2 linked regions of the Pleurocapsa sp. PCC 7327 genome follow. Each later gene encodes a partner of the first gene's protein in a complex. Links are inferred from orthologs where the notes say so. Each region holds a gene or a part of one and is shown in the gene's direction. Other genes may lie near its edges. The genes, in order: accA and accD.

The links.
Region 2: the proteins of accA (region 1) and accD are in contact, whole or in part, in a solved structure (PDB 8UXZ), measured with the Escherichia coli proteins. The link is inferred for Pleurocapsa sp. PCC 7327 from one-to-one orthologs.

What each region holds. Positions count from the first base shown.
Region 1 is NC_019689.1:573,963-585,974, reverse strand. Bases 4,938-7,795 are described here. They hold accA (acetyl-CoA carboxylase carboxyl transferase subunit alpha), read left to right. Parts: upstream 4,938-5,805; coding sequence 5,806-6,786; downstream 6,787-7,795. Other genes in these bases: PLE7327_RS02480 (PspA/IM30 family protein), read left to right, coding at 6,972-7,745; ffh (signal recognition particle protein), read right to left, coding at 4,938-5,547. Also shown: PLE7327_RS02520 (DUF1816 domain-containing protein), read right to left, coding at 1-266; PLE7327_RS02515 (ferredoxin-thioredoxin reductase catalytic domain-containing protein), read left to right, coding at 513-881; PLE7327_RS02510 (DUF309 domain-containing protein), read left to right, coding at 890-1,306; PLE7327_RS02505 (LptA/OstA family protein), read left to right, coding at 1,388-1,867; lptB (LPS export ABC transporter ATP-binding protein), read left to right, coding at 1,897-2,625; PLE7327_RS02495 (LptF/LptG family permease), read left to right, coding at 2,688-3,851; more of ffh, read right to left, coding at 4,087-4,937; PLE7327_RS02475 (co-chaperone YbbN), read left to right, coding at 7,879-8,205; PLE7327_RS02470 (LL-diaminopimelate aminotransferase), read left to right, coding at 8,291-9,466; PLE7327_RS02465 (TonB family protein), read left to right, coding at 9,759-11,486; PLE7327_RS02460 (hypothetical protein), read left to right, coding at 11,549-11,797. UniProt on the Escherichia coli protein: Component of the acetyl coenzyme A carboxylase (ACC) complex. First, biotin carboxylase catalyzes the carboxylation of biotin on its carrier protein (BCCP) and then the CO(2) group is transferred by the carboxyltransferase to acetyl-CoA to form malonyl-CoA.
Region 2 is NC_019689.1:4,184,457-4,196,547, forward strand. The notes cover bases 4,724-7,660. They hold accD (acetyl-CoA carboxylase, carboxyltransferase subunit beta), read left to right. Parts: upstream 4,724-5,692; coding sequence 5,693-6,628; downstream 6,629-7,660. Other genes in these bases: PLE7327_RS18930 (A24 family peptidase), read left to right, coding at 4,724-5,410; PLE7327_RS18935 (hypothetical protein), read left to right, coding at 5,463-5,672; dacB (D-alanyl-D-alanine carboxypeptidase/D-alanyl-D-alanine-endopeptidase), read right to left, coding at 6,844-7,660. Also shown: PLE7327_RS18910 (polysaccharide deacetylase family protein), read right to left, coding at 1-1,402; thrC (threonine synthase), read right to left, coding at 1,917-3,065; PLE7327_RS18920 (hypothetical protein), read left to right, coding at 3,521-4,186; PLE7327_RS18925 (hypothetical protein), read left to right, coding at 4,331-4,549; more of PLE7327_RS18930, read left to right, coding at 4,595-4,723; more of dacB, read right to left, coding at 7,661-7,713; PLE7327_RS18950 (J domain-containing protein), read right to left, coding at 7,761-8,834; PLE7327_RS18955 (serine protease), read left to right, coding at 9,288-10,553; PLE7327_RS18960 (iron uptake porin), read left to right, coding at 10,776-12,091.

The sequences.
Region 1 (12,012 bases):
TCCTCAAAAATCGTTAGCTGTTGGGGTTGACCCTGCTGAATCTGAATGCTGATTCCACGCGCTCCCTCTTCTTGCAGATCCTCGATATAGTCGCCGTAGAGACTTTTAGCTTCTCGCTCTGAGTCAAAAGGACCGAAATAATACGTACATTGAGGAGATTGGGTATCTATTTTGACCCACCATCGATTTTGCGCCCAAGACCTAAAGTAATAAACAAGTAAAGAAAAGAGGGTGAAATATAGACCGAATAGAAGTATGCCAAGCATTGAAATAGCTCCCGCACTATCTTAAATATGCCTGTCCATAGTTTTCCCAGGCGGACTCCCCAATTTTTACTATCTTAGATAGAAAAGCTTTTTCTTGAGAAACAAATCATGCAATTTTTGCAACAATCAATTGATGAGTACAAATAAAGGCGCGATCGCAACTGACTGTCAATGGCAAGTAACCTTTAAGTCCGGCGAAGTTTTAAGATACCATGTTAAAAAGTTTATGATTCACCTGTTAAATTTATGACTTCAGTAAACGCCGATAAAACAGGCAGCGATAAAGTCCTTGAGGCAATGAAAAATTTTGCCGAACAGTACGCTAAGCGCACTGGCACCTATTTTTGTAGCGATCCCTCCGTTACAGCAGTCGTAATTGAAGGACTTGCCAAACACAAAGAAGAGTTAGGCGCCCCCCTATGCCCTTGCCGTCACTATGAAGATAAGGAAGCTGAGGTAAAAAATACCTATTGGAACTGTCCTTGCGTACCCATGCGCGAGCGGAAAGAATGTCACTGCATGTTGTTTATCACGCCAGATAACGAGTTTGCCGGCGACAAGCGAGAGATAGATCTAGAGTACATAAAAGAAGTCCGCGCAAGTATGGCTTCTTAAGGACAGTAATGCCACCGCAAGCGTTTTGGCAAGGTGTTGAGGAATTTAATCGGCAGGAGTTTTATGCCTGTCACGATACCCTAGAAGCTTTGTGGATGGAAGCCACACAAACGCAAAAAAATTTTTATCAAGGAATTTTACAAATTGCTGTTGGCTGCTATCACCTGGGAAATTATAACTGGCGTGGAGCAGTCATTGTATTAGGGGAAGGAATTAGGCGCTTGCGAGACTACCAACCCATCCACGAAGGCATTGACGTAGAGCGGTTAGTGGAACAGAGCGATCGCTTGCTCAAAGCGTTGCAACAAATAGAGCCAGATCGAATTGCCGAGTTCGTAGAACGCTTAGAATCCTCAAAAAAGAGTGACGAAAATCTAACTTGCAGCTTGCCAAAAATAATCGCAATTGAGAACAAGCGAGTGTAAGTTAAGAAACTGGTAACAGGTCGTTAGTAACGGGTAACTGATTGATTACACTAGACTTATCTCCACACTCAGTTGGTCGCTATGTCTATCGCTCGCAAACACCGCTCGTCTTTTCTTTGGGGACTGTCAATCTTTCTGGGTAGCATCATGGCTACCTCTGGTTTGCCGACAAATGTCCAAGCTCAAACCTCGCCCTCGTCGGGAAACGCTATGACCGTCCGTTCCGATATTCAGGAGGCAAACTCGCGCACGGGAGTAATTACGGCGCGAGGTAACGTACAGGTAAATTATCCAGCTAGAAAAATTCAAGCCACCGCCGCGCAGGCACAATACTTTAGCCGAGAGCGTCGTCTGGTTCTGAGCGGGAATGTTTATGTCTTGCAAGAAGGCAATAGCATGAGAGCAGAAACGATGACGTATCTGGTCGATGAGGGGCGTTTTATTGCGACTCCACAAGCTAATCAACAGGTAGAATCCATTTACCTCGTTACCGATCCCGAAGCGACTTCTTCCGATCCCGTCAAGGTTCCGCCCAGTCCGTCGCTCAATCCCCAACCCTAAGAACCTCCGATTGAAAATTTCTGGATATCGTGACACTCATCCTGGAGAACATTCATAAAGCTTACGGCAGACGATTCGTCGTCAATCGGGTCAACCTTCAAGTGGCACCGGGCGAGATTGTGGGCTTGCTCGGTCCCAACGGGGCTGGAAAAACAACGACGTTCTACATCGCGACGGGTTTGGTTAAGCCGAATGAGGGTAGAGTCTGGCTCGATCGCCGGGAGATCACTGCTCTACCCATCAACGAGAGAGCGCGTTTGGGGATCGGCTATCTAACTCAGCAACCAAGCATTTTTCGCTATCTCAACGTGCGGGAGAATATTGAATTAGCCCTAGAGCAAACTGGCGTACCGTTTCGTCACAGAAGCGGACGCCTGTACGAATTACTCAAAGAGTTTCGCCTCGAAAGAGTAGCTGAGACGAAAGGCTTTCAAGTCTCTGGTGGAGAACGGCGGCGAACGGAATTGGCAAGAGCGCTAGCCGTAGGATTGGAGGGTCCGAAATTTTTATTGTTAGACGAGCCGTTCGCTGGAGTCGATCCCATTGCCGTCGCCGAAATTCAGGCAATTATCGGTCAGTTGCGCGATCGCGATATCGGTATTTTGATTACCGATCATAACGTGCGAGAAACTTTGGCGATCGTCAACCGCGCCTATATCATGCGCGACGGTCAAATTCTTGCCTCTGGAAGCGCTGAAGAACTCTACAATAATCCCCAAGTTCGGCAATATTATTTGGGAGACAAATACTACCTCTAAACGTCACCTCGATTTGGTTCTCCAGCCCTAAATATAAACAGAATGACATAACCGTTAATAGGATGAAGATAGGTGAATATCACTGGCTTAAAAGGCGAATTCCTGGCTTATCAGTCATGGATCGCTACATTATCGGCGAGCTGTTGTTACCCTTCCTGTTTGGAATGGGTTTGTTTACGTCGCTAGGCATCTCAATCGGCACCTTATTCGATCTCGTTCGCCGAGTCACCGAATCCGGCTTGCCGTTTAACATCGCGATTCAAATCCTGTTGCTGAAAATACCAGCCTTCGTCGTCTTGGCGTTTCCGATGGCAACCCTCTTGGCAGCGCTAATGGCTTACAGTCGCCTGGCGAGCGATAGCGAACTGATTGCCTTGCGCAGCTTGGGTCTTAGCGTCTATCGACTGGTGATTCCAGCCATAGTCCTCAGCTTGGCGATCGCGGGGTTAACCTTTTTTGTCGGCGATGTGGTTACTCCTGCAGCCAATTATCAAGCTACTGTGACGCTCAAAACGGCGCTGAACGACAAACAACCCGCGTTCAGAGATAGAAATATGATTTTTCCCGAATACAAAAAAATCGAGCTGCCAAATGGCAATAGACGAAATGTTCTCTCGCGGTTGTTTTATGCAGAAGAGTTTGATGGCGAGCAAATGCGAGGGTTGACGATTCTCGATCGCTCTCAAGAAGGAATCAACCAAATTGTAACCGCGCGATCGGCTACTTGGAATTTTAACGAAAATATCTGGGATTTTTTTAATGGAACTATCTATGTCATTGCGCCTGACGGTTCCTATCGCAATATCGTCCGCTTCAAACACCATAAATTGGCATTTCCCAGGGCACCTCTCGATCTCACGCAAAAGCGAGATCACGAAGAAATGAGTCTTGCCCAAGCGCGAGAGCATCTAGAAATCGTCAAACTCAGCGGCAACGAAGAGAAAGTTCGCAAGTTAGAAATCCGCATCCAAGAAAAACTTGCCATTCCCTTTGCCTGCGTCGCTTTTGGGTTGGTAGGAGCCGCTCTAGGTCTTCGCCCTCAAAATGCCAGCAGGGCAACCAGTTTTGGCATTTGCATCGGATTGATTTTTGGTTATTACATGTTATTGGTTTTGACGCGATCGGTAGGGGCTAAAGGGCTTGTATCGCCCTTTATGGCGGCTTGGCTGCCTAACTTTTTAGGGCTGGCTGCGGGAGGATTTTTATTATTCCGCTCGTCTAAGTGAGAGAGTGGGGAGACAAGGGGACAAGGGGGACAAGGAGAAGATTTACTTGCTCATGAAGATTTACTTGCTCATTGCGACTTCTAACTTCTGCATCCCCCCTTAATCCCCCCGATCCCCCCCGCCTTGGGGGGAACAAGTCGTTGTCCCTGTAGGCTGTCCCCCCTTGGGAAGGGGGGTTGGGGGGTAGGGGGGATCGCCTTCTGCCCTCAGCTCCCGCTGCCTCCTGCCTTCTACCTTATAATGTTCCAAATCCCTTCTTCTTCTTCTCTTTTTTCTTCTTGGGTTTAGAACTGCCGCTAGCATAACCGCGAAAACCTGGCGGTGGGGTTTGTCCGCCCATGCCGCCAAACATTCCTCCCATACCGCCCATTCCAGGCATTCCGGGCATAGCAGGCATTCCGCCTCGACCCATTTGCTGCATCATGTTGCGCATGCGGGTAAAGTTGGAAACGAGCTTGGTGACATCCGATTCTTCATAGCCGGAACCTCTGGCGATACGACGGCGGCGATTGGGCGATTTTGCCAGTAAATCGGGATTTGCCCGTTCCTCTGTCGTCATGGAATTGATCATCGCTTCGGTGCGTTTGAGTTCGGTTTCGCCTTTCTCGATATCGGAACCGCTAAGCTTGTTGAAGCCCGGAATCATTTTCAAAAGTCCGCCCAGAGACCCCATATTTTTGAGCAGTCGCATTTGTTTGAGGAAGTCGTTGAAATCGAATTTGGCTTCCAGGATTTTCGACTGCATCTTTTCGACATCAGCGATGTCGATTTGTTCTTGGGCTTTTTCTACCAGCGTCAGAACATCGCCCATATTGAGAATGCGCGATGCCATGCGATCGGGATAAAACGGTTGCAGCGCCTCGACTTTTTCGCCAACGCCGACAAATTTAATCGGTTGACCGGAAACTTGCCGTACCGATAGGGCAGCCCCGCCGCGCGTATCGCCGTCTAGTTTAGTAAGAATGGCTCCAGTAATGCCAATTTGTTCTTGGAAGGTACGGGTTAGGTTAGCAGCTTCTTGACCCGTCATCGCATCCACGACTAGCAGCGTGTCGTGCGGGTTAACCGTTGCTTTAATGCGGGCTAATTCTGCCATCATATCTCGGTCGATCTGCAAGCGTCCGGCAGTATCGATGAGGACGGTATCGATTCCCATTTCTTTGGCTCTTTCTACCCCAGCGCGGGCAATTTCTACCGGGTCGGCATCGCTGCCCATCTCGAATACGGGAACGTCTATCTGCTGACCAAGGGTAATTAATTGGTCGATCGCGGCAGGTCGATACACGTCGGTTGCCACCATCAAGCAAGTTTGGTTTTGCTTGCGCAGGTACAAGGCGAGTTTAGCTGTAGCGGTGGTTTTTCCCGTCCCTTGCAATCCTGCCATCAGGATGACGGTAGGTGGCTTATCAGCTTGGGCGAGGGGAACATTGCTTTCCCCCATTACTTTGACTAATTCGTCATAGACAATTTTGATAAATTGTTGACCTGGGTTAACCCCAGAAATCACTTCAGCACCTAGCGCTTTTTTTTCAACTTCGGCAACAAAAGTTTTTACGACTTGCAGGTTGACATCGGCTTCTAGGAGGGCGCGACGTACCTCTTGAAGCGCATCTTGAATATTCGATTGACTAATTTTGTTCTGACCGCGCAGTTTTTTCCAGGCATCTTCTAGGCGTTCGGCAAGAGCATCAAACATAAAGCAGTATTTAGCGTTATTAGTTTCTCTACTGTAGTAGTTAGGCTTCTTACCAGAATAACGTTTTTAGGGTCTAGTATGAGGCTTGTCTCTTTTCCATAGTTCTTGGAGACAAGGTAATTAGGAGAAATAAAGGCGATGAGATTTGTTATTCTTGGAGGTGGTTGCTCAAAAGATGTAAAACCTTATATTTAGATAATTTTTTAACTTTTGTTCGCCTATTAAAAATCTCTAGAAATCGTCGAGGCAGCCAAAACTATGACAAAGACCAATCGCCGAACCTTCCTGTTGGATTTTGAAAAACCCTTATACGAATTAGAAGCTCGGATTAACCAAATCCGGGAACTTGCTGAGGAAAATAATGTCGATGTCTCTGAGAAGATCGTCGAGTTAGAAAATCGAGCCGAACAATTGCGCCAGGAAATTTTTAGCGCCCTGACCCCCTCGCAACGCCTGCAACTAGCGCGTCACCCTCGCCGTCCCAGCACCCTCGACTATATCCAAGCGATGAGCGACGAGTGGTTTGAGTTGCACGGCGATCGCGGCGGTTATGACGATCCGGCGATCGTAGGTGGCATCGCTCGCTTAGATGGAAGGCCCGTAACGATTTTGGGACACCAGAAAGGTCGAGATACTAAGGATAATGTCGTTCGCAATTTCGGCATGGCTTCTCCGAGCGGTTATCGCAAAGCCCTACGCCTGATGGAACATGCTAACCAGTTTGGCATGCCAATTATTACCTTTATCGATACGCCGGGAGCATGGGCGGGAGTAGAAGCCGAAAATCGAGGACAGGGAGAAGCGATCGCTTATAACCTTCGGCAAATGTTCGATTTTGAAGTCCCGATTATCTGCACCGTTATTGGCGAAGGCGGTTCTGGCGGCGCTTTGGGGATTGGGGTGGGCGATCGGCTCTTGATGCTAGAGCATTCTGTCTACACGGTAGCTTCTCCAGAAGCCTGCGCTGCCATCCTCTGGAAAGATGCTAAAAAATCGGATCGGGCGGCTGTGGCGCTGAAAATTACTTCCTCAGACTTAAAAGAATTGGGCATTATCGACGAGATCGTACCAGAACCCTCTGGTGGGGCTCACTCCCATCCTCTTGAGGCAGCAGCGCTTCTCAAAACCGCCCTACTGGAAAATTTAGAAAAACTCTCGCAAATGTCCCCTGGGCAGCGCCAAGAACTGCGCTATCAGAAATTTCGTCGCATAGGGGCTTTTGAAGAATGCCTAGAATAAAAAATAGGTTGATTAATAGAATTTAAGAAAGTTAATATCGATAAAGCGGGTATTGCCCGCTTTATTGGGCCAACGGGAGATCGTCAAGCTCCCAATCCCATCGAGATAAACTTTTAATAGACAGGTCAATCAATTAAACCTGCATTACTACTACTTTTGTAAATTCCGAGAGGATAGACAGCGCCATGGGATTATTCGATCGCCTTAGCCGAGTTGTCCGAGCTAATCTTAACGATATGGTAAGCAAGGCTGAAGACCCAGAAAAAGTTCTGGAACAAGCCGTTATCGATATGCAAGAAGACTTGGTTCAGCTACGCCAAGCCGTTGCTAGGGCAATTGCGGAGCAGAAACGTACCGAGCAAAGGTACAACCAAGACTTAGGAGAAGCTAACAAGTGGGAGCAACGGGCGAAACTAGCTCTTTCTAAAGGAGACGAGAATCTAGCTCGCGAAGCTCTGACGCGCAAAAAATCGCATATGGATACAGCAACCGTTCTCAAACAGCAACTCGACGGGCAAATCGCTCAAGTCGATAGCCTGAGAAAGAATTTGGTGGCTCTAGAAAGTAAGATTTCTGAAGCCAAAACTAAGAAAAATATGCTTCAGGCACGAGCTAGAGCGGCTAAAGCTAACGAAGATCTGCAAAAGGCTCTGGGCAATATCGATATCAACAGTGCTACGGGAGCCTTCGAGCGCATGGAAACCAAAGTCCTAGAAATGGAAGCTCGCTCTCAGGCATTCGGGGAATTGAGCGGTTATGGCATAGAACAACAGTTCGCTCAGTTAGAAGCGGGTAGCAACGTAGACGACGAACTGGCAATGCTCAAAGCTCAGATGATAGAAGGGTCGAAACCTCCAGAAGCATTACCTCAAGCTTCAGAAACCAAATCGTCTTCTGCCTCCGACTCGGTTGTCGATGCCGAGCTAGAGGAACTGCGCTCGAAGCTCAAGGATGTATAAAGAGTAAGGAGCAGGAAATGGGGAAACGATAGCGCTTTTCCTGTTACCTGCCCCTTATTTTTCATTTTTTTGAGAAGCGAGAACGGCTAGCTGAGATAATTAATAATCGAGCACAAAAGAACCAATAACTGATATGGGTAGTGTCCTAGAAATTACAGATACTGAATTCGAGAAAGAAGTATTTAGCGAAGACAAACCCGTTCTCGTCTATTTTTGGGCGGGTTGGTGCGGTCCCTGCCGCCTAGTCTCGCCGTCAATCGATTGGGTTGCCAATACCTATAGCGATCGCCTAAAAGTCGTTAAACTAGAGGTAGATGCCAATCCAGATGCAGTTGCTAAATGCAAGGTCGAAGGCGTTCCCGCCCTCAGACTTTTCAAAGACAAAGAACTCGTGAAGTCGTACGAAGGCGCGATCGGCAAGCAACAGCTTCAGACATTGGTGGATGGTTGTCTGAATTAGTTATTGGTTATTAGTTATTGGTTAGTAGAGTTTTGCTCTAACTAATAACTACTAACAACTAACGATTAACCAACATCTAAGAAAAATGGAATTCGCCGAACGGTTAAAAGCTATACAAATCAACGTATTTGCCGATATGGATCGGGCGAAGGCAAAGGCGAGGGCAGCAGGAAAAGAAATTATAGACTTGTCCCTAGGTTCGTCTGACTTGCCCGCTTCAGACCACGTCATTGCCGCGATCGAACAGTCGCTTCACGATCGCAGCACTCACGGTTATTTACTCTATCACGGAACGCAAGCGTTTCGAGAAGCCGTGGCTCGCTGGTATACTAACCGATTTGGTATTCCCGTCGATCCGGCAACAGAAGTTCTTTCCCTGATTGGCTCTCAAGAAGGAACGGCACATTTGCCCTTAGCGCTGCTCGATCCGGGAGATTTTGCCCTACTCCTCGATCCGGGATATCCTTCTCATGCAGGCGGCGTTTATCTCGCTGGCGGACAGATTTACCCGATGCCGCTTTTGGCAGAAAATCAATTTTTACCCGTCCTCGAAGACGTTCCTACGCCAGTTCTCGCCCAAGCTCGCATGATGGTGCTGAGCTATCCTCACAATCCTACCAGCGCGATCGTGCCTTTGTCTTTCTTCGAGCAAGCGGTCGATTTCTGTCGCCAGCATAACCTCGTTCTAGTCCACGACTTCCCCTACGTCGATATCTTTTTTGACCAGACGAACCCTCCCCCATCAATTTTGCAAGCCGATCCGCATAAAGAAGTTTCTATAGAATTTTTTACCTTCTCCAAGTCTTATAATATGGGCGGGTTTCGCATCGGTTACGCGATTGGCAACCCTCAGCTTATTTTGGCGCTCAGACAAATCAAAGCCGTCGTCGATTTTAATCAGTATCGAGGCATTTTACAGGGAGCGATCGCAGCTTTAGAAGGTTCTCAAGCATCGGTCAAAGAAACCGTTGCCACCTTCCAAAAACGAAGAGATGCTTTCATTGGCGCCCTGCATCGCATTGGCTGGCAAGTCCCCACACCCAAAGCCACCATGTATGTCTGGGCAAAATTACCCGAACCCTGGCAGAATAACTCCGTCGAATTTTGTACCCGATTAGTCGCTGCCACTGGAGTAGCGGTTTCTCCCGGTTCGGGATTTGGAAAATGCGGCGAAGGTTACGTTCGTTTTGCCCTCGTACAAGAACCAAAAATTTTAGAAATCGCAGTCGAAAAAATAGCCGAATTTTTACAAAGAGAGTAGATAATTGGTTAGGAGAAAGCTATTCTTTGGCATCAGAGAAAGAGTAGTCTCTCTAAGGTGATTGACCGTGCCGCGATCGCGATCGTTAGAAAAATCTCACGATTATAGCAATGCTAGGCGATTGACTGTCAGCCGTCCGCAATCGTCTTCACCAATTCTGGTAAGGTACATAGTAAGTTTTTGCTGAAATAACGAGTTAGGCTACTAAAATACCTACATAAACCTCCATAAACCTCAAAGAATATATTTACTTTTGCTATAAAAGACAAAGCGGAGTTGGACGAGAATAGTTATGTCTTCCCCCTCGATAATCGGAACCACATCCAGCAAAATATTTAATGTCAAGAGCCTTTTTATTATTGCCTCTATTGGAATTCATGCTTTTGTGCTGGGAGTAGGATTGCCTATCTTCCCAAAAGCCTGGCAAAAAGAGAAAGCGACGAACGCGCGAGAAGTAGGATTAGTAGAGTTAAATGCTGCCGAGCAAAGCCGTTTGCCAAATCTTGAGCAGCCCTCCTTAGAAGACATACCGCAATATCCCGATCCATCCTCTCTCAATGGCTCCTTTTTCGACTCATCTTCTCTGCCTTCTCTGCCTTCTCTGCCACCATCTTATCCCAGCGCGAGCAATCTTCCCTCTCTGCCGCCTCCTCCCGATACCATAGCGCTTGGCAATAACTTACCCGTCGTCGTTCCTCCGCAACAGTCAATGCCAGCCTTACCGTCTCCGCAGAGAGCATTGCCCTCACCTAGTACATTGCCCACTTTACCCTCCCAACCGCCTAACTTCCAATATCCTCCCACCTATCCTCCCAAGATTCAGCCCCCTCCAATTAACGAACTCAGAACTCAAAGACCTGATTTCGGCGAACTCAGACCGCCAATTCCGGCTGACGAATTGATTAACAGGAGAGATTCTATCGTTACTGGAAGCGGTACGCCAACGGGCAATCCTGCCGGAACCTCTCAACAGGCAATGGTTAATGGTAATGGAGGACAAACCAATGCCGCCGCCAACGCTAGAGCAGCTCTGCAAGAGAGACGCATCAAACAATTAGTTGCTGAAAACATCCGAGGGGCAGAAAGTCTCATCGCGGATAAAGAAAATACGACCGACGAAGAAGCTAGGGAAAATGAGGTGAACTGGAGAGTCAGGGTAAAAGTCGCGCAACCGACAGAGATTGCCCTTGAAGGAACATATCCGAAAGCAGCTTGTATGAGAAAGCTAGAAGGGACGACCGTTTATGGCGTGATGGTAAATGCCCAAGGAAGAGTGGCAAGTTCTCCGTACCGTCCCTATTTAATCAGAAGCGCGGGCTATCCCATTCTAAATCAGCAGGCACTCAATGAGATTAAAGAGCGCAGTTTCACCAATCAAACCGGACAAACGCAACCTTACCGAGTAGTCGTGAACTATAAATACGATCCAAAGGTATGTCCGTCTTTAGCTGTGGCTCCACCAGAGTCTAGCGAGAATAAACCGATTGGAGAACCGTCGGCAACGCAAAAACCCACCCCACCAGCTACCCCCGGAAAAGCACCAGAAGAGACTGGGGCAACTACCACGCCTGCACCCGAACCAGCTCGATTGACTCCAGAAACCCCACCGACGCGCAATGGCTGGCGACAGGTGCCACAAGAGAGTGAGGCGACTACCACGCCCGCTCCCAAACCAGCTCAATTAACTCCAGACACCTCCGAACCGAGGCGCAATACTTGGCAGCAAGTCCCACAAGAGACTGAAGCAACTACCACGCCCACTCAGTCTAAGCCACAACAGGAAAGCCTCAGCCCTGCGCTAACGGCTCCTGGGAAAACTCCAGAAGCGAATGAGGCAGAGACATCTATTAAGCCCAAGCCGCGATGGGAACCCGCTGCTCCTGCACCAGCGAGCTTTAGAAAAAACCCAGAATCTCGCCCTCTCGGTACGGTCGCTCCTCGGAAGCTTCAAGAAGATTCTAATAATTCTCGCGAACCCTCTTTGGATAAAGAAAAACCATCAACGGAAGACAGCGATTAGCAGTTGGGTTGAGCCAGAACGAATCTTGCTAAACATTCGTACTCTCTTGGTGCAGTAAGCTTATGAACAATCCTAACATTCTCGACCCTAACTCCGTGCAAGCCTATCGTCATCGGGTACGGCTTTTAGGACAAGAACTTTGGGAAGAAACTAACCAACTCAGACGAATGAATATAGCCATGCTGTTAGCTGATGCAGCCACTCATCTAGCACGATTAGAGGCGGAAGAGTTGCAAAATCAGCATCCTCAAGAGTTTCGGCAACTATTGAACGCCAAAGAATCTTCGGTGCGATTTCAAGAAACCTCTTAGCTGACTACAATATAAGAGAATTTTTTCGTTATTCTTTTTAACCTAAGAACTGCGATCGCTGTCTATCATTCTGAATGATTCGCGATCTCGCCTAGCTTTTTTCTTTTCATACTGCTTTAGGCGATCGCGCTTTTGTTACTCTTTTTAACCAAAGAAATGCGATCGATCGCTTCGCTTCTTAGGATAGAAAACGAGGAGCGGCTCGCGCCGAGATT
Region 2 (12,091 bases), 3.6 Mb from region 1 along the record:
TGCCAGGAATAAAGCCTCGATTTTGACTCAATACCGGACCAATCATCGCATTGGAGTCGAGGTATTTAAGAGAGAAAAAGCCGCCATCGACGGCTGCTACTGCCCCAGTTCCTCGCTTAATTTCTGGGACTTGATAGCGACTGTCTGCATGAATTGTATTCGGTTTGCCGCCAGTAATAAGAATTAAAGAAGTTCCGTCAACGGTATATTCTTCTCTATGGATGGGAGTATTAAAGTTAAATCCGCCATCATTTCTCGGCAGCGGATGACCTCCCCAAGCTTGCAACGCAATTTCCTCTAAGCGAGACTGTCCGAAGCGTCCAATTGCTAATAAATCGGGCGAGTCTCCGGCAAAATGTTCGCTGAAATCGTCCATCGAGAAAGCTGCCCGATAGCCTGCTGCTGTCACCCAATGTTTTACCCGCTCATCGTACTTTCCCACTGGGTAGGTAAAGTAACGGATAGGAATCCCTAATTTCTTCTCTAAGATACGTTTCGATTCTATTGTCTCTTCCTTTAAGCGATCGTCGGATAACTCGCGCAAATCGTCGGGATGGGTAGTGCCGTGGGAGGCAATTGTCACTAGGGGATCTGCCGCCATTTCTTGAAGTTGTTGCCAGGTTACGCCAGATCGCCCCGTTTTGCTGCCGATTTTGTTAATGTAAATGGAAAATACAGCCGGATAACCATAATTTTTTAAGAGAGGATAGACATATTTATAGTGACCGCCATAGCCATCATCAAAGGTTAGTAAAACTGGCCTTTCTGGAAGAGGAATTCCGGTTCGCAAATGGGCAATTAGCCAATCCATACTAATTGGCGTTATCCCCTGCGACTTAATGAATTTAAAATCTGCCTCTAGTTCTTGGGGCGTGACATCAAAAAAGACTTCTTTTTTTGGTAAAATATCGTGATACATCATCACTGGAACCTTAGCCAATTTTGCCTGTTGATGAATTTGCGGCCAAGGAGCTAGTTTAAGACTTTGAGATCGCGAATCTTGCCAGTTATTTAAGAAAATGTTTGAGTTTTTATTGGCAAGAGTTTTATCAGCTTCGCGATAGTCAGAATCGGCTAAATTTTTACAAGTTCGAGCGAGATGCTTGAGAAAATTGCGATCGCCAGAAGTTAAAGATGATGTTAAATCCTGTTTAACTAATGACGTAAAAGGCAAAGTTTCTAATTGGTTTAGCAAAGTTGCTGTTGGTTGAAACAAACAGGGCGGATCGAGATCGCTAAAAGTCAGAGGAAATAGCAAATCAAAAGGGAAAATTGATGATTCTTGCTTAGTTTCTGAGGTGACAGCTTTACTCAAAGTAAAAATACAAGCAGCGATCGCTAAAAAACCGCTAGAAATTGCCAAGAATTTATGATAGGATAATCTGTTAAGTAAAGAGCGCATATGTTTTTCTCAATCGCCTCAAAATAGAAAAACACAGGCATACTTTACTGTTTTAGTCTTAAGAAATAACTGTCAAAAAATTATCAAATATTTAAGAAATTTAAAAGGTTAAAAGTAAGCTATTTCATTCTAGTGGCCAGAGAATAAATTCTATGTCTACGATGCCAAAGTCCGTTTAAAATGGAATCTTGCACCATTCTCAACAACTGCTGTTGTCATTAATTTCCTGGCCGAGCGAAAAAGTCTTCTACAGAAGACCCGATAGGAATTTCAGTCGATTTTAATCGAGTTGAGCTTGGGTCCTAGAACTTTAGTTCCAGGCGTTGATGCCAAAGGTGCAAGATCTGAGTCTTATAGGACTTGATATTCGGGTTCCAAGAAATTGATTTTTTGATGAGATCGAGTCAGAATAAAATTACTCTGGGACAGAATTATCGGAAATTCTGCGATCGCCCCTACAACAAGCTTAGCGCGATCGCAAGCCGCTGCGTCTAAGACAGATCCTTGCTCCTCTTCAATCCGACACACCCTGCTCAAATCCCATCACCTTGGCAACTGCTGATAAATCCGGTGCAACTCCCGATCTAACGGCGTTATTACTATTTTTAATCGCACAATCGGGGTCTTTGAGTCCGTTTCCCGTGAGGACGCATACTACAGTAGCATGACTAGGCACGCGATCGCGCACTTTCAACAAACCCGCCACCGAAGCAGCCGAAGCGGGTTCGCAGAAAACGCCTTCATGAGATGCTAGGATGCGATAGGCTTCTAGTATTTCTGCATCCGTAACGGCATTGAATTCGCCTTGACTTGCCTCCTTAGCTGCCAACGCTTTCTCCCAGTTAGCCGGATTGCCGATACGAATGGCAGTCGCGATCGTTTCTGGATGGGGAATCGGTTGTCCGCTAATGAAAGGTGCCGCACCCGCTGCTTGAAATCCCATCATTTTCGGCAGGCGATCGCATTTTTCCTGTTGGCGATACTGACAAAATCCCATCCAATAGGCGCTAATATTCCCTGCATTGCCTACTGGAATACACAGCCAATCGGGGGCATTACCCAACACGTCAACAATTTCAAACGCTGCCGTTTTCTGCCCTTCCAAGCGATAGGGATTGACCGAATTAACTAGCGTAATCGGATAATTATCCGACAATTCCCGAACGATCTTTAACGCTTGGTCAAAATTCCCCTCAATAGCAATAACTTCAGCTCCATAAACCAAAGCTTGAGCCAATTTTCCCATTGCCACGTACCCGTCGGGAATCAAGACAAACGCTCGCATCCCCGCGCGGCGTGCATAAGCGGCGGCAGCAGCAGAGGTATTGCCCGTACTGGCGCAAATAACGGCTTTTGCCCCGGCTTCCTTGGCTTTAGAAATCGCCATCGTCATGCCCCTATCTTTAAAACTCCCCGTAGGATTTAAGCCGTCGTATTTGACGAAAACCCTAACCCCGCGACTGATGAGTTGAGAGATATAGGGAACGGGAATTAAAGGCGTGTTTCCTTCAAGCAAGGTCACTACTGGAGTTGCCGCGCTAACGGGGAGATAGGGGCGATAGGCTTCGATTAACCCCTGCCAGCCGAAAGTCGTTTTCTGAAGTCTGAATTCTGAAATACTCTCGTCCGTTGATTTTTGAGGTGTCAGAGGTTTAATTTCCATAAATATTCTTGCGTTCAGACTCCAGATAGCGTTATGTAAGTGTATGACAGCTTACTAAAGATCCAGTCCCCTATTTTACAAAAAGATTACGAAATTTGTAATGGAACACTTACCAACTTAGAAAGTCAAAGTTATCGACAACCCAGGACAGCGAACTGAAATCAAAAGAGCGATCGATCGCATCTAGCAAGATCTGCAAAAGGAGCGATTGTTTGTAAAAATTGAGACAGGTCATTGAAATTAGAAATTCCTAGCAAAGATTTGTTAAAATCTCCTTCATCCTTACAGGTTGTCTGAAAAGTATAGAATGTCATGTTGAACGTCGCGATCGCGAAGCAAAATATCTTATAGCAGTTTTCAGTTAGATGAGAAACCAAATTGGTCGATACTCAGAATGACAAAATGAACTTTTCAGATGTCCTCTTATACGATCCTATCGTTATTGCTTGAATACCATGCAAAAATTATTTAACTTCTGCGTCCGCTTGAGCGCGGCAATTTCTTTGCCAACCATTTTATTAACCCTCTCGATTCCTATCCGTCCTGCCGCAGCAGCAAATGAATTTAGCGTCTGCGTTAACGAACTGATCGATCGCGGCGTTCCAGCTCAGCAAGCCGGGGTAGCCTGTTCGGATGCGCTTATTCCCAAAGAATTATCTGAGTGTGTTAGCAAAATTAGAGAGGGAACCCCGATAAAGCCTGAAGAGGCTCTCACAGCTTGTTACAGAGTCAGAAGACCCGTCGATCTGGCTAACTGCGTGGTAGATATTCATGCAGAAGTTTTATCAGCTTCGACCCCTCAAGCTAACAAGTCGGAAACTTCCGCTAAAACCAACAAGAATGAGACTTCCCAAGTAACGACTCCAGAACCTCCCCCCGAAACAGAAGAACCTGGCGGCATCGAACCAACCGAATCGCCAGCCAAGGCAGATACAGAAGAATCTCCTTCTCTGGTGGCGTTAGACTCATGTCGTCGGAGTCTACTACCCGGTCGCCATTCTGAGTGCGTTATTGCTTTAGCTAAGAATGTCCCGAACACTTCACCAGTGACAGCAATGGCAACTTGTCTGTCGGCAGAAGATTTTCCCCGAGAGTTGTTTCCTGCCTTCACTAACAATTAATTTGAGCCAAAAATTTATGTTTGCTCCTCTAATCCTTGTGTACCATCTAAAATAGATAGAATTTTGGCTTTAATTGTTTAAAAGTGAGGGGAGAACGGAATCGTGGCACGAATACCGGAACAATCTCAGAACCCAAACAAACAGATGGAGATCCCAATCTTCTTAGATCCTTCGCTTTTGAGGGCAGCCCAGCGAATCTACCGCAATTATTGCACTTTGCAAAATAAAGTGGACAGGCGACCTTGCGGAGTTGCTATTAACCGCGATACCTATCGAGGTCAACTCATTTTTCGAGAAAATCCAATTTTGCTGCCCAGAGAGTGCTTTATCCCCCTAAAGCAACTTGAAGCCGAGGTTTTTTAAACAACTTTCGACACTTGAGATTAATAATTAGAGTAGTTCAAGGCGATGGACATCATGGTTGTAGCGATCGCGAGTATTTTTGCGTTCGCCTTAGGAGCTTGTATTGGTAGCTTTTTAAATGTAGTCGTTTATCGCATCCCCGCAAACTTATCCCTCATTCATCCCCCTTCCCGCTGTCCCCATTGCTTGCATCGGTTGGGTGCCACAGAAAACATTCCTGTTTTTGGCTGGTTGTGGTTGCGAGGTCGCTGTCGCTGGTGCAGAACGCCAATTTCCATGCGCTATCCTCTGGTTGAAGCAGCAACTGGCTTGTTATTCGTCCTGGTTTATTGGAAATTTGGTCTCAATCTAACTGCCGTTAGCTATTGGACTTTGTTGAGTTGGTTGCTAGCCCTATCGCTGATCGATCTCGATACGATGACCTTGCCAAACGCACTGACGCAATCGGGGTTGGTGGTAGGATTGGGCTTTCATACCCTGCAAGGCTGGCAGGAGGGTCACATCGCTAATTATTTAATGCTGGGGATTGGCAGTGCTGTCTTGGGAATCTGGCTATTTGATGCCATCCGTTTGATTGGATCGATCGCTTATGGACAAACGGCGATGGGAGGAGGCGATCCCAAATTGGCGGCAACGATCGGAGCTTGGTTGGGATGGAAGTATTTATTGGTGACTGGGTTCTTAGCTTGTGCGGCAGGCGCATTAATCGGAGGAGTAGCGATCGCGTTTGGGCGACTCAATCGCAGGCAGCCAATGCCATTTGGTCCGTTTTTGGCGCTGGGAGCCGTCTTGACAGTGTTTTTTGGAAATGAGATCGTATCATCTTATTTGAAAATCTTTTTTCCGCTTGGGAGTTGGTGATATTTGAGATCGCTATATCGGAGAGTATTCTTAGCTTGATACAATAAAACCTGTGTCATGGATCGTCGTAAGAACAACTCAAGCTCGCTGGGAAGCAGAACTAATGCAGCAAATACTGGCAGCTTATGACATTCCAAGTCGAGTCGTAGATATTGGGACTGGAGTTTATTGCGGTCAAGGAAGTCAAGCGGCTTTGCAAGTGCGATCGCAAGACCAGTGGACTGCCCTGCTGCTTTTGAGTTCGCCAGAAGATGAAAATTAGATATTTTATAGCAGATTCTTATGTCCTTATTTGATTGGTTTGCCAACAGACAAAAAGCGGAACCCAGTACCCAACAAAAGCAAGAAAGAGAAATTGCCGATGGATTATGGACGAAGTGCCAAGCTTGCGGGGTGTTAGCCTACACGAAAGACCTAAAGGCAAATCAGCTGGTGTGCAGCGAATGCGGCAACCACATGTTCGTTGACAGCGACGAACGCATCCGCCAGTTAATCGATGCTAATACCTGGAAGCTGCTAGGCGAAAATTTATGCCCGACCGACCCGCTACAATTCCGCGATCGCAAAGCCTACAGCGATCGTCTCAAGGATATGCAAGAGAAAACGGGTCTGCAAGACGCAGTACAAACGGGAACCGGATTAATCGACGGTCTGCCCGTTGCCCTTGGGGTGATGGATTTTCGCTTTATGGGCGGTAGCATGGGTTCGGTTGTGGGCGAAAAACTCACTCGCCTCATCGAACACGCCACTCAAGAACGCTTGCCCGTCGTCATTATCTGTGCTTCTGGCGGCGCGAGGATGCAAGAGGGGATGTTAAGTCTAATGCAGATGGCAAAAATCTCCGGCGCGCTGCATCGCCATCGAGAAGCTCGATTGCTTTATATTCCCGTCCTGACTCACCCGACCACGGGAGGAGTCACGGCAAGTTTTGCCATGCTCGGAGATATTATTCTGGCAGAACCCAAGGCAACCATCGGGTTTGCAGGCAAGCGGGTCATCGAGCAAACACTGCGAGAAAAGCTGCCCGAAGGCTTCCAGACTTCTGAATATCTCCTCCAGCACGGATTTATAGACGCGATCGTGCCTCGAACCCAGTTGAAGAAAACTCTGGCGCAGTTGATTAGTCTCCATCAACCTTTCTTCCCCGTGCTTCCTCACCTAAGTGCAGAACACCAGCATCGGGATGAATTGGTTAAGTTAGATTCAACCCAAATTTAGCGTGAGTTCGACAGACTGGTTCAAGAGGCATTCAGCAAGGGAGTTGATGCTGATGATTGCCTTCCCTTACCCTTTCCCCTTTCCCCCTTGCCTCGATCGCTTGAAAACACTGTCATCGAACTCACGTAAGGCTTTCGAGATTGGCAAAATGTCATTCACACAGAAGATGGCGCGGCGCGGGAAAGCGGACATCCCAACGCCAACACTTTGAAAAACTACTCGCAAGGCATCAGCATACTCAGTTGTACAACAATGTCATCAATCGTTTTGGAGAGAGCTTTTCCTGAGAGTCTGGGATGATTGCCGATGATGCTGAAAACTAGCGTTCCGTAGCGAGGATGCTCGACATAGCCAGATAAAGCCCTCACGCCCTTTAAAGTTCCTGTCTTAGCATGAACCATGCCTTGGGCTGGAGTATAGCGCATTCGATCTCTGAGCGTGCCGCTCATGCCTGCAACGGGTAAGGAAGCCAGAAAAATGTCTTTTCCTTGAGCATGGTACATTGCCTTGAGCGTCGAAACTATCGCTCTAGGCGTGGCAGCATTGCGCCTAGACAAACCAGAACCGTCCGCCAAACGATAACCATTGGGACTTACGCCTAACTGAGATAAAGCGCTTTTAGCAGCTTCAGCTCCGCCAATGAAACGAAATAAGACATCTGCGTAGTTGTTATTGCTTCTTTGATTGGTAATGGTTATCCACTCGCCGATCGATCGCGATCGAATAGTGCCATCAGGATCTAGTCTTTGCAGGGCAGCAGCAGTGGTAAATAATTTGGTATTAGAAGCAGGGATAAAATATTTATCGGCATTATGACTGTATAAAACTGTGCCATCACTCAAAGATTCGACGAGAATTCCCCAATTATTGGAATAATTGCCGATAATAGAGTTAATGCCGGGTTCTAGGAAAGCCGCGCATATCCCATTGGTTGAATTTTCTGGTGGGGGAACGTAAATATCTATAGCGTCTGCCCCGTTATAGAAAGTTGAAACAGTTTCATTAGCTAGGGCAGGATTTGACCAAGCGAAAGTCGCTGCCGTCATTAATGCCAGTGGAGTCAGCCGATGTTTTTTTTGATGCATGCGTTTTCTGGGGTGAGTAGCAGATTTAAGACTCTAGATTGTATCAGTTAACGAGAGAGTAGCGGTTTTAGCCATTCTCGAATTTTATCGAACAAATTGGCGTTATTTTTGATACTCATTCGTTCTGCCATGGAAGGAAATGGATGGAGAGATTGGTAGCGTTCGTAGGCGACATTAATTCGGGAAGTTACTTGCGTGGCATAGGGATGCTTGTTCAGATCGGGATGCCAGAGACGAATTAGGTTTTTATAGGCTCTCTCTACCTTTATGGGATCGGCAGAGGGAGATACCCCCAAAATTTTCCACCAAGGACTCGATTCATCGGCGATGAAGTCCTCCAAAACGGATCGATCTTCATCGAGCATTTGTTGAATCTTGTTCCAGGAGCTTCCATAACAGACTCGATAAACGGTATCCAATGCCTCTATACCAATTTGCTGGCTGGCTAACTCGTGCCACTCTTTGAAAGCTCGACGCATGGCTATCTGCACGCGCCAATCTAGATTGGCAAACTTGCCATCATCCATAGAGTCTGCAAAAGCTACCAATAAGTTCCCAACTTCTTTGGCACTTTTAAGGGACTTGCAGAATAAATCTTTTCCTTCTCCTAAAGCTGACAAAACTTGTTTGGCATAGCCTTTCGGTTCGGGTAACGTTAGCAGCAGCGACAACTCGCGACAAACCTTATCGGATTCGGGTTTATCTTTCCATTCCCAATAATGAATGCCCGGTTTTCCCAGTTGCCGAGTGTAAAACTCCTGCCAAAACTCAGTTGCAATACAAGCTAGAGGAGTCATTAAAGGAGTCGCCAATTCATAGACTTGACCTTTGAGGGCAGTTTCTGGAGCATCTTCTAGAAGACAAGCCAAAGGAGTCATGATAGGAGTGGCGAGTTGATAAGCTTGACCTCTCAAAGAGGATCGCGGGGCATCTTCTAAAAGACAAGCGAGTCGGTAGAATTTTCCTTTGGGAACGATTTGAGAGCGTTTAGGAATCTTGGCATGGGAGCGATCGCGAGAGGAATTTTTAGACGTATAGCTAATTACAGAAGTCGTGCAAATGCTTAAACCAAATAAAAAGAAACTCAGTAGGAGATTTTCATCGATAGGAATGACTCCCATGGCAATTTTCCTCGCGCGAGTGAGGCAGGCAGCTTTGACAAGATATTTACCAGATTTTTACCAGACTCAAGGGGGTTTTGGCAATGTCGCTTTTATATTTTCTTACTTAAAAAGCCTTACACCCAGAGCCGCTGACTAATTGCGAACCGACGTAGACTCCCACGCAGCGGAGGAGCATCGGCGAATCGGTATAAGATGGGGGTCGCGATCGCAAACCCTATCCGTACAAATTAATCTTGGATTTCGTTGCTCAAAAGCGACTTGCTACGAAACGCAGCGATCCTTCAATCTATACAGACTTTTTAGGTTAATTATGTTTACTTTATTTATTGCTCCAAAAAATTAATAAAAATTTTGATAAAATTTAGCATCTTTACATTTCTTTTATTTTATTAAGCAACGCCAATCTTTCTGCATAACATAGAAATGTAGAAATATTATATTTAAACCAATATGTTTTCTTTAAAAAAAACTATAGCCTCTCTAGCTGGAATTTTGCTGAGTTCCGTGACTGCTACTCCAGCTTTAGCAGAACTCTCAGTCGCGGAAATTAACTCAATTGCCAGGCAAACAACTGTTATTATTGCACCCGGACTAACACCAGAATTAGTCAAAGCTTTAGAAGAAAATCGCAATAATCCTCTAGCCAGAGAAAATAACCCAGATGGAGTTTGGAATCCTGGTTCGGGAGTCATCGTTGCCAGAAAAGGAACAACTTACTATGTTTTAACCGTTACCCATAACTTTAAACAAAATGATTTAGAACAAAATTTGTCCTATGGCATTCGCACCTGGGATGGCAAAGTTCATGTAGTCGAACAAGCCAATGATGGTAGAAAGTGCCCATTGATAGACGTACCATCTCTAAAACCCGTAACGAGATTCGGCTGTTATTCGATCGCGATTCCCAATAGAGTAGCAGGTCCCGATCTGGCTGTTGTTAGCTTTGAGAGCGAGCAAGAATATCCCGTCGCGTCCCTAGGTAACCCAAGCAAGATCGCAGGTACTGAAAGGATTTATGTGTCGGGGTGGCCCGATCCAGAAAAAGAACGAGATCCCCAGACAGGCAAGTGCCGGGGAAGGGTAGCTCGTCGTCAACGACGTTTGACTTGGGGCCCCGTCACCAGAATGATTCAACCAACCGAAGGTCAAAATGGCTATAGTATTTTTTATATCGATCGGACTCGTCCAGGGATGAGTGGCGGTCCTGTGTTCGATAGCAACGGCTTAGTCATTGGCGTTCACGGTCGAGGATCGGCGGACAAAGGGCAGCTATTGAGTCAATACTGTTCTCTGAATGCAATCCAGGGTAAGCTGGCGTTAGAGTCGGAAGATGTAACTAAGACGGTATCGGAAGCAGCCACCTACGAACCCCCAATTCTACATACTCGCTTTAGCAGCGCGCAAAATTTGAATAACTTTTTGACCTTGTGGGAGCAGCTAAAAATTAACCTCCCGTTTAATTGGCAGATTCCTTCGCGAGACTTCATTCAAAGAGCGCTATCTCCTATTCAAACCAATACGAGTGACAGTGGCGTTCTTGATATAGCTGTCGAGAAAGATATTACAGGAGCAATTGAGGATTCTGAGGATGTTGTAGAGGATATCTACGATCTTTACACGTTCAAGCTAGAAAATCAACTCAGAGATGAGCCATCGGCAGGATGTGCCAGTATTCTGCTGGGTGACGAACGAGAACGCTGCCGCAGAGATCGCTAATCTAATAGTTTTCAACTCATAGCTATTCTGGCGTTGCATATTAGCGGAATGATTTGAGGAATATTTCTTTGCGTCTTTGCAACGGACTATATTTCCATGATTATGCAACGCCAATTTTTCCGATCGCTTAAAGAGTCATTAAGGATTTTCACAATTTTCTATCCCATTAGAGCTAAGTTCGATAGAATACCTCCAATTTAAAATTAAGTGTGAGGGGGAACGATGAGGGGAAAGCTTTTCTTGCTCGGTAGTTTACTATGGCTTTTACTTCCATCTGTCGTTCGGGCAGAGCCTTTTCAAGAAATAAATTTAGAGGCGATCGCATCCAATTTTGAGAAAAATAAGTTATCAGCTCCTCGACTGCGATCGACTAATTGGAGCCAATTTTCTGACATAAATCTTAACAGTTTTGATGCTCAACTGTCAGCTGAGAATTTAGAAAATCGTGCCCTCCCTCGCGTCGCTCAGCTCAAAACAGACAACCCAATCGTTCCGGCAACGACAGAAATAGAAGCAGAATCTCTCGCTCAGTTCAATGATGAGTCATTAGCGATCGACATTTTCTCTGACGATATCGTAGAACAGGTGACCAATGTCTCTCAGTTGCGAGACGTGCAGCCAACTGAATGGGCGTATGAAGCGCTGCGATCGCTTGTAGAACGATATGGCTGTATTGCTGGCTATCCTGACGGGACTTTTCGGGGCAACCGGGCAATGAGTCGCTATGAATTTGCTGCCGGATTAAACGCTTGTATTAATACAATGGAGCGTCTGATCCAAGAAAATGTCTCCATCCTGCGCGAAGACCTTGAGGTACTGAAGCGGTTGGGCAAGGAATTTGAAACCGAACTGGCTGCCTTGGGAGGTCGAATGGACAACCTGGAAGGTCGCGTTGCTTTCTTAGAAGACCATCAATTCTCGACGACGGTCACGATGAATGGAGAGGTAATTTTTGGACTCGCAACCGTCTTTGGGGGCGATCCGCCAGGAGGATGTTTAGTCTTGCCAGACGATACTGGATTTTTTTTCGGGGCAGTCGATGCAACAGGAGATGTCAATACTAATGATGAAGTTGACTGTACAGATCGGAACGAGCCAGACAGAAATACAGTCCTGGCTTATCTAGCACGTATAGGATTGCAGGCTTCATTTACGGGTAAAGACCGCCTTCGCATGTTTTTAACAACTGGCAATTTTGATGACGGCGGTTTTACCCAACCTGAATCGCTGAATACCTACATGGCTCGCTTAGGCTATCAAGCAGGTTTGAACAACAATGTATTCTTGGACATACTGGAGTATCGATTTCCCATTTTTGACGATCGGGTCGTTATCTCCGCCATTCCCTATGGTTTTAACTTAAGCAGCGTTCTCAGTGCTAACTCTCCCTACTTTGATATCGGACGAGGTGCCATTTCTCGTTTCGGACAACTCAATCCTATTTTGAGAATCGGCGGACCTATGGAAACCGGGGTTGGGATAGATTGGTTGATTGCCGAACCGGTGCGTCTGCAAGTCGCCTATGGGAGTAGAAATAG